2 regions of the Paenibacillus protaetiae genome follow, and region 2 is predicted to be linked to the other one. Evidence: predicted binding sites of a transcription regulator. Region 2 holds the regulator's gene; the other holds the start of a gene.
What was found. Region 2 encodes CtsR, which represses protease genes until heat stress. Its sites were predicted from a motif close to ATGGTCAATAAAGGTCAAACA; they were not measured.
Positions count from the first base shown of each region.

Region 1: clpP (ATP-dependent Clp endopeptidase proteolytic subunit ClpP) is a predicted target of CtsR. The motif match lies at 2,548-2,568, and genes of this name have one in related genera.

Region 1 is NZ_CP035492.1:3,008,323-3,012,747, forward strand. It holds gene gap (type I glyceraldehyde-3-phosphate dehydrogenase) at 1-783, opposite strand, end outside; gene ET464_RS13845 (sugar-binding transcriptional regulator) at 873-1,922, opposite strand; tRNA gene ET464_RS13850 (tRNA-Arg) at 2,145-2,219, shown strand; gene clpP (ATP-dependent Clp endopeptidase proteolytic subunit ClpP) at 2,646-3,230, shown strand; gene ET464_RS13860 (HPr family phosphocarrier protein) at 3,434-3,703, opposite strand; gene whiA (DNA-binding protein WhiA) at 3,896-4,425, opposite strand, start outside.
Region 2 is NZ_CP035492.1:3,682,556-3,686,980, forward strand. It holds rRNA gene ET464_RS16940 (23S ribosomal RNA) at 1-1,178, shown strand, start outside; rRNA gene rrf (5S ribosomal RNA) at 1,262-1,378, shown strand; gene ET464_RS16950 (CtsR family transcriptional regulator) at 2,189-2,650, shown strand; gene mcsA (protein-arginine kinase activator protein McsA) at 2,686-3,204, shown strand; gene mcsB (protein-arginine kinase McsB) at 3,269-4,306, shown strand; gene clpC (ATP-dependent protease ATP-binding subunit ClpC) at 4,309-4,425, shown strand, end outside.

The sequences.
Region 1 (4,425 bases), 670 kb from region 2:
TTTCAGCGCTGCGTTCACTTCGTCAACCGTTACGTTTACTTTCAGTTCGGCAACGAGGTCCGTTACGGAAACGTTTTTCGTAGGAACACGCATCGACATACCGTTCAGCTTGCCTTTCAGCTCAGGCAGTACAAGGCCTACCGCTTTTGCAGCGCCAGTTGTCGAAGGGATGATGTTTTCTGCAGCAGCGCGGGCGCGGCGCAGATCTTTGTGAGGCAGGTCAAGCACTTGCTGGTCGTTCGTGTACGAGTGAACCGTCGTCATCATGCCTTTTACGATACCGAACTTGTCGTTCAGCACTTTCGCGAAAGGAGCGAGACAGTTCGTGGTGCAGGAAGCGTTCGAAATAACCGTGTGGCTTGCTGCATCGTATTTGTCTTCGTTAACGCCCATAACGATCGTGATGTCTTCGTTAGTAGCAGGAGCGGAAATGATAACTTTTTTCGCGCCGCCTTTCAGGTGAAGCTCGGCTTTTTCTTTCGCTGTGAAAATACCTGTCGATTCTACAACGATTTCAACGCCGTATTGCGCCCAAGGAAGGTTCTCAGGGTTGCGTTCTGCAAACACTTTGATTTCGCGGCCGTTCACAACGAGCGCGCCTTCTTTTGCTTCTACTGTAGCGTCCAGTCTGCCGTGCGTTGTGTCGTATTTGAGCAGGTGAGCCAGCGTGTTTGTGTCCGTCAAGTCGTTGACTGCAACAACTTCTACTTCAGGGTTGTTCAGAGCAGCGCGGAATACGTTGCGGCCGATACGTCCAAAACCATTGATACCAACTTTAACCATTGTGAGTTGCCTCCTAAATGTCTTTTATGATGAAAAATATATTTCAAGACAGGACACGGCTGACAGGTGTGCAGACCCGGCGTGCCCCGTCAAGATAGCTTGTGCTGCTCTTCCTCTTCGATAAAGGCGATAATATCATGCGCGGCGGCTTCATCCGTCACCAGCACATCATCGTGGCCAAACCGCATGATGGCGGTAATAGCTTCCGCTTTGCTTTTGCCGCCGGCTACACCGATAACAACCTCAGTGTTCACAATATCCTCCAGGTGTAATCCTACCGTCTGATTTTTGTGGACAACCGAACCGTTTTTATCAAAATAAAAGCCAAACGCTTCAGCGAGCGCGCCTTCCTGCGCCATTTCCTCAATTTCCTTCTCATCCAGCTTCCGGCGTCTTGCCATGACGGCAGCTTCGCCAATCCCGTGCACCACGATCCGGGCGCTGCGGATGACCTTTACCATTTCGCGGATGGTCGGCTCCTGCATAATCGAAGCAAAAGCTTCTTCGCCTAAATGGTCCGGCACATGAAGCAGCCGGTAATGCGCCCCCGTCCGTTTCGCCATGGTGGAAGCAAGCGTATTCGCCTGATAATCCAAGCTTTCGCCTAGCCCTCCTCGGGCCGGTACGAACAGATTGGTTTTCAGCGGCGCCGGCGCGGTCAACTGATTCGCGACTTGCGCAAGCGTCGAACCGCCGGTAATGGCGACTACGTCGTTTGGCCTGAGCATCTTGCCCAGCACCTGGCTTCCCGCCTTGCCAAGCTCGCGTTTCGTTTGCGGTGAAATGTCGGAATCTCCCGCTACAACGATCACTTGCTTCAGCTTAAAATGCGCGCGGATTTTTTCTTCCAGCTGGTTAAGGCCGATAAGCGACTTATAAAATGGCTCCAGCTTCTCCAGCAATTCCTTGCCTGCTTCGCTGATCCGCATGCCGTTTGGGTAAATCTCTAGCAAGCCCTGCGACTTCAGCAGGTCCGTCTCTGCACGCAATACCCTTTCGGTCATTCCGAGTGTTGAGGCAAGCGCGCGGCGGCCAATCAGATCGGAGAGCATAACCTGATGCAAAATGGAGTAGCGTTTCGACATGACATCCAACAGATCGGGCAGAAGCTGCTGCTGCAGTTCAATGATCTGATGCATCTTTTTTTCATTCACTCCAGTTGGACTGAACCCCAATTGTATAGGACGTTTTACGTCCCGCGGTAACATTTTAAGTCCCACAATTATCTTAACCAAAATGAACCTGTTGTGCAACCTATTGAAAACGCTTGCCGACATTTTTCATACAAAAATATTTTTTTGAATCGCCGCTTGCAATTCGGCACACCGAGATATATAATAAATCTTGCTTTTGTTTTTTATGCGCCCGTGGTCCAATGGATATGACGTAGGCCTCCGGAGCCTGAGATCTAGGTTCGATTCCTAGCGGGCGCGCCATTTGATATGAACTGACAGCCTCTGCTTCTGCGCAGAGGCTTTTTTCATGCCTGTTTCCCGCTGCGGTCCGGCTGCTGCGGATGTCCAGCCGCAGCAGCCGGGCGTTCGCACCCTTGCACTACTATGGAAAAGGACGGCTCCTGCTCTTTGCTGCCTATCGTCAGCGTTACGCTGATATGCTCTGCTTTAAGGCCACCTGAGCCTTGTCCGCCTCGAACTGGACAGTGTAACCCAGCGCTTCTCCGAGGCTTCACTCCTTAAATTTAACTTTTGCACATAATGACCATAATACCTCTAAAAAATCGGAAGTGCGGCACTCATTTTCTTTTGTTTGACTTTCTTTGACTTTTGTTGTCCAATTCGTTAGAATGGGTACATTAGCAATAAAATTAACCGTTTCCGAATGAGGAGGGAATTGTAATGGATATGAACTTTGTCCCCATGGTTATTGAGCAAAACAATCGAGGCGAACGTGCCTATGACATCTACTCCCGTCTGTTGAAGGACCGGATTATTTTCCTCGGCACCGGCGTGAATGACGTTGTTGCGAACTCGATTATCGCACAAATGCTGTTCCTGGCGGCTGACGATCCGGAGAAGGACATCTCCCTTTACATTAACAGCCCCGGCGGTTCCATCACGGCGGGAATGGCCATCTACGATACAATGCAATACATTAAACCGGATGTGTCGACGATTTGCGTAGGCATGGCCGCTTCGATGGGCGCGTTCCTGCTGACGGCAGGCGCCAAAGGCAAACGTTACGCATTGCCGAACAGCGAAGTGATGATTCACCAGCCGCTGGGCGGAGCCGAAGGCCAAGCAAGCGACATCGAAATCCGGGCGCGCCGCATTCTGAAAATGCGCGACAAGTTAAACGGCATTCTAGCTGAACGTTCGGGACAGCCGCTTGACCGGATCGAACGGGATACGGACCGCGATTATTTCATGAGCGCTCATGAAGCGGTTGAATACGGCCTGATCGATAAAGTGATCGACAAAGTCCAATAAACCAAAAACCGGCCCCATTATTGCAGCTGCTGCAATAATGGGGCCGGTTTTTGGTTTAGACGAAACATCGGCTTGGCTAGGGTTCCCCTTGGCTGCGCCAAACGCCAAGGCTCTTATCGGGTAACGTTAAGAGCCCCACCAAAAAAAGCTCCACAACGGAGCTTTTGGTCAACGTGCTTTATGGTGACGCAAAGAAAAACGAGTTATTGGTTCTCGAGCTCTTCTTTGCTGACAAGTGCAACTAAAGCGTTTACAGCCTGTTCCGCGTCCGAACCTTCCGCACTTATATATACTTCAGTTCCGGAGCTAATCGCCAGGCTCATAATGCCCATGATCGATTTAGCGTTTACTTTTTTATCGTCTTTCTCCACAAAAACTTCTGAGGAAAATTTATTCGCTTCTTGAACGAATAGCGCAGCTGGTCTTGCGTGAAGACCTGTTTTCAACCGAACGACAACCGGTAGTCTTGCCATGGAATTACCCCCTATATCATAATCAACCTGCTTCATGTATTGGTGCTGGACCGGTACGACTCTCGACCTTCGATGCGCCTCCGATCGTTCCGTAGGCAAAGCTGTACAGCTCCACAAAAACGCATATTGCAAAGAAGTCGATTCCCCACATTATTATATCATTATACAATCGGATGCACTAGCCAAAAAAGTCTATCCGTTCCTTAATTTTTCCGCAAGTTCATCAATTTTTCGCAATCGGTGATTCACACCGGATTTGCTCACTTTCATTTTTAGCATTTCCCCAACCTCTTTTAAATTCATGTCGGGATGCTGCAGCCGGATTTGGGCGACTTCCTTCAGCTTCTCAGGCAAATTGTCCAGTCCGACCTCGCGTTCAAGCAGCTTTATATTTTCGATTTGGCGCACGGCAGCACCTATCGTTTTATTCAAATTCGCGGTTTCACAGTTCACGATCCGGTTGACCGAGTTCCGCATGTCGCGCATAATCCGAACATCCTCGAATTTGAATAAAGCCTGGTGAGCGCCAATGATATTCAACAGTTCGATAATTTTTTCGCCTTCCTTGATGTAGAAAACGAAACCTTTTTTACGCTCGATGCAGCGCGCATTCAGATCAAACTTATTGGCCAGTTCCACCAGCGCGCCGCAATGTTCCTCATACATCGACGAAATTTCGAGATGGTAAGAGGAGCCTTCCGGATTGTTCACCGAGCCGCCCG
Region 2 (4,425 bases):
GGGGTGCCTCGGTAGGGTGAATAGCCCGAGGGGGCCGCAGTGAAAAGGCCCAAGCGACTGTTTAGCAAAAACACAGGTCTGTGCGAAGCCGCAAGGCGAAGTATACGGGCTGACGCCTGCCCGGTGCTGGAAGGTTAAGGGGAGCGGTTAGGGGTAACCCGAAGCTGTGAACCGAAGCCCCAGTAAACGGCGGCCGTAACTATAACGGTCCTAAGGTAGCGAAATTCCTTGTCAGGTAAATTCTGACCCGCACGAATGGCGTAACGACTTGGGCGCTGTCTCAACGAGAGATCCGGTGAAATTTTAATACCTGTGAAGATGCAGGTTACCCGCGACAAGACGGAAAGACCCCATGGAGCTTTACTGCAGCTTGATATTGGACTTTGGTACGATCTGTACAGGATAGGTGGGAGCCTGGGAAGCATGAGCGCCAGCTTGTGTGGAGGCGACGTTGGGATACCACCCTGATCGTATCGGAGTTCTAACCCGCTACCGTGAATCCGGTAGGGGGACCGTGTCAGGCGGGCAGTTTGACTGGGGCGGTCGCCTCCTAAAAAGTAACGGAGGCGCCCAAAGGTTCCCTCAGAATGGTTGGAAATCATTCGGAGAGTGCAAAGGCATAAGGGAGCTTGACTGCGAGACCAACAAGTCGAGCAGGGACGAAAGTCGGGCTTAGTGATCCGGTGGTACCGCATGGAAGGGCCATCGCTCAACGGATAAAAGCTACCCTGGGGATAACAGGCTTATCTCCCCCAAGAGTCCACATCGACGGGGAGGTTTGGCACCTCGATGTCGGCTCATCGCATCCTGGGGCTGAAGTAGGTCCCAAGGGTTGGGCTGTTCGCCCATTAAAGCGGTACGCGAGCTGGGTTCAGAACGTCGTGAGACAGTTCGGTCCCTATCTGTCGTGGGCGTAGGAAATTTGAGAGGAGCTGTCCTTAGTACGAGAGGACCGGGATGGACGTACCGCTGGTGTACCAGTTGTTCCGCCAGGAGCACCGCTGGGTAGCTATGTACGGACGGGATAAGCGCTGAAAGCATCTAAGCGTGAAGCCCCCCTCAAGATGAGATTTCCCAGTATGTAAGACCCCTTGTAGACGACGAGGTGGATAGGTTCGGGGTGGAAGCGCAGCAATGCGTGCAGCTGACGAATACTAATCGGTCGAGGGCTTATCCTAAATCAAGCTAAAGATTCATTGCATACCCTTTCGCATCCAGTTTTCAAGGCGCAAAACCTTGAAGGTTTACGCTGTAAACCACGTTTGGTGGCGATGGCGGAGGGGAACCACGCGTTCCCATACCGAACACGACCGTTAAGCCCTCCAGCGCCGATGGTACTTGGACCGCAGGGTCCTGGGAGAGTAGGACGTCGCCAAGCACGAAGAACCTGTCACAGTCTTGTGGCAGGTTTTTTTGTGTCCTTAATAATTAATGGATTAAATAATGGTTTAGCATTATGGTTTGTTTCCGGTTGTGAATTGGCAAAGCATCACAAACAGCTTACTGTTGTCCACATCACGCACAATGGGGGGTAACTGGCCCTTGGTGCACCGAAGGATAAGCAGCATTGATTAACCGATGCATTACCTCCTGTGAGCAGGCGCTTTAGCAGCGAAATCGACTCGGGTTATCCCCTTGTTTGCCCACAAGTCTGCATAACTTCATGGTTAGCAGCAGCAGATCATCTAGAATAAACGGGATAACCGGCTGCATCAGCTGAAATTATGCACATGTGAATAGTTGTCTAAATTCCGCAAAAGCCTTCTTATTGAGATTTTACCCCCAGCATGCAGTTCCTCTTATACACACTTTTGTTCACAAGCTGTTTATTTATGTGAATGAACGATGCTTTCACACCACATAATAAATGAATGATCGAATAAGTTCCGGCCGGCGCTGTCTATGGGTATAAATAAGCATGGACCGCATCATGCTAGATCATAACGGCTTTCAAAATAAGGATTTGAAAATCGTCTGAAAATTTAAACTCCATCTCTTGACCTTTTTTGATTTTTGCGTATAATGAATTTAAAGTCAAAGAAAGTCAAAGTCAATTGCAGCTGCTGAATAGAGCTGTTCCGCAGCGGTAATCTTCTTGCTAAACGCAGGCGGATTACAGCCAAATCCAGGCTAAAGTTTCATTCAGCCGGTACAGCGATATTTGCAGCATTTCATGGAGGTTGGTGATATGCGCAACATTTCCGATCTCATTGAGCAGTACTTGAAGCAATTGCTGCAGAACAGTTCGGATGGAGCTGTTGAGATTCAGAGGAACGAGCTTGCTGACCAATTCTCGTGTGTTCCTTCGCAAATTAACTATGTCATCAGCACCCGTTTCACCTTGGAGAAAGGTTACATGGTGGAAAGCAAAAGGGGCGGCGGCGGTTATGTGCGCATTCAGCGGGTTGAGCTGCCGGCATTAAAAAACATTCAGTTCCACATTAATGAAACGATTGGTGATTGTGTGGAACAAAGTGTTGCCGAAGGACTCATTTATCAGCTGGAGGAAGCGGAATTGATTACAAGACGGGAAGCCAATCTGATCCGGGCAGCGATATCCAGAGACACGATTGCAGTCAAGCTTCCGCTTCGCGATGAGATTCGGGCACGCCTTCTGAAATCGATGTTAATTACGCTGCTAATCCGTTAGGCGAGTAGTGTAGCTCGAAAGGAGGGGCAACATTCGTGATTTGTCAGGAATGCGGTAAAAGGCCGGCAACACTCCATTTTACAAAAATCGTTAATGGTGAAAAAACGGAGTTTCATATATGCGAGGCATGCGCGAGGGAAAAAGGCGAAAGTTTACCCGGTGCGCCCAATGGCTTTTCCATCCATAGCTTGCTGTCGGGGCTGCTTGATTTTGAGCCTGCAGGAGCAGCAGGCGGCGGGGTAAAGCCAAAGGCTGCCCGGTGTGATGAATGCGGCCTTACTTATGCGCAGTTCAGCAAAATCGGCCGTTTTGGCTGCAGCTCATGCTATAAGCATTTTGCAGATCATTTGGATCCGTTGTTGAAGAGGGTTCACGGCAACACGGTGCACGTCGGGAAAATACCAAAAAGATACGGCGGGCAAATCCAGTATAAGCGCGAAATTGAGCAGCTTAGACGGGATATGCAAGGCCGTATTGAAAGGGAAGAGTTCGAAAGCGCGGCTTTAATCCGCGACCGGATTCGTGAACTGGAAAAAAAGATCAGCGATTTGTAAAGCAGGAAGGAGGGGCGTATCTGTGGAACAACGCCATTTCTCGCAGCAAGCGTTAAGCGAATGGATGAAGCATGATGGTCCCGATTCCGATATCGTGATCAGCAGCAGAGTTCGGCTGGCCCGCAACTTGCGGCGGCATCCTTTTCCAATGCTTGCGACCAGCAGTCAGTCCGAAGAAGTGATGAAGCAGCTGATTGAAATCGGCAAATCCGATCAGCTCGCCCAAGTGGGCAAGTTCGAGACGATTGTTTTATCGGACTTGAATGAACTGGAGCGCAGAGTGCTGGTGGAAAAACATTTAATCAGCCCGAATTTGGCCAATGATTCACGCGGCGGGGCGGTTATATTAAGCGATAATGAATCCGTCAGCATTATGATTAACGAAGAAGACCATCTGCGCATTCAATGTTTGTATCCGGGATTCCAAGTACAAGAAGCTTGGGGACTGGCTGGCAGAATTGATAATATATTTGAGGAGAAAGCGGAATACGCTTTTGATGAAAAGTTTGGTTATTTGACGACTTGTCCTACGAATGTCGGGACGGGCATTCGGGCTTCGGTCATGATGCATTTGCCGGCGCTGGTGCTGACGCAGCAAATTAACCGGATTTTGTCCGCCATTACGCAGGTAGGCCTTGCCGTTCGCGGTCAATACGGCGAAGGTAGCGAGGCGCTTGGCAATTTGTTTCAAATATCGAACCAGATTACGCTGGGACAATCGGAAACGGAAATTATCGATAACCTGTACGGCGTAGCCAAGCAAATTATCGAGCATGAACGTGCGGCAAGATCAAGGCTGCTGACAGAGTCGCGGCTGAAGGTCGAAGACCGGATCAAACGTTCCTACGGCATATTAAAATATGCGGCGATTATGGACTCGAAAGAGGCTTCGCAGCGGTTATCCGATGTTAGGCTTGGAGTAGATTTAGGATTGTTGCAGGAAGTTACGCCTACGGTGATGAATGAATTAATGGTGATGACTCAGCCAGGCTTTTTGCAGCAAACGTTCAAGGAGAAGATGAATCCGGAAACACGCGATGTAAGACGCGCCGAACTTATCCGCAAGCAATTGCGGGGGCAAACTGAATTTGGGGGTGCTTGAACATGATGTTTGGAAGATTTACGGAACGCGCACAGAAGGTATTGGCTTTAGCGCAAGAGGAAGCGGTCAGACTTGGCCATAATAATATCGGGACAGAGCATATTTTGCTTGGTCTCATT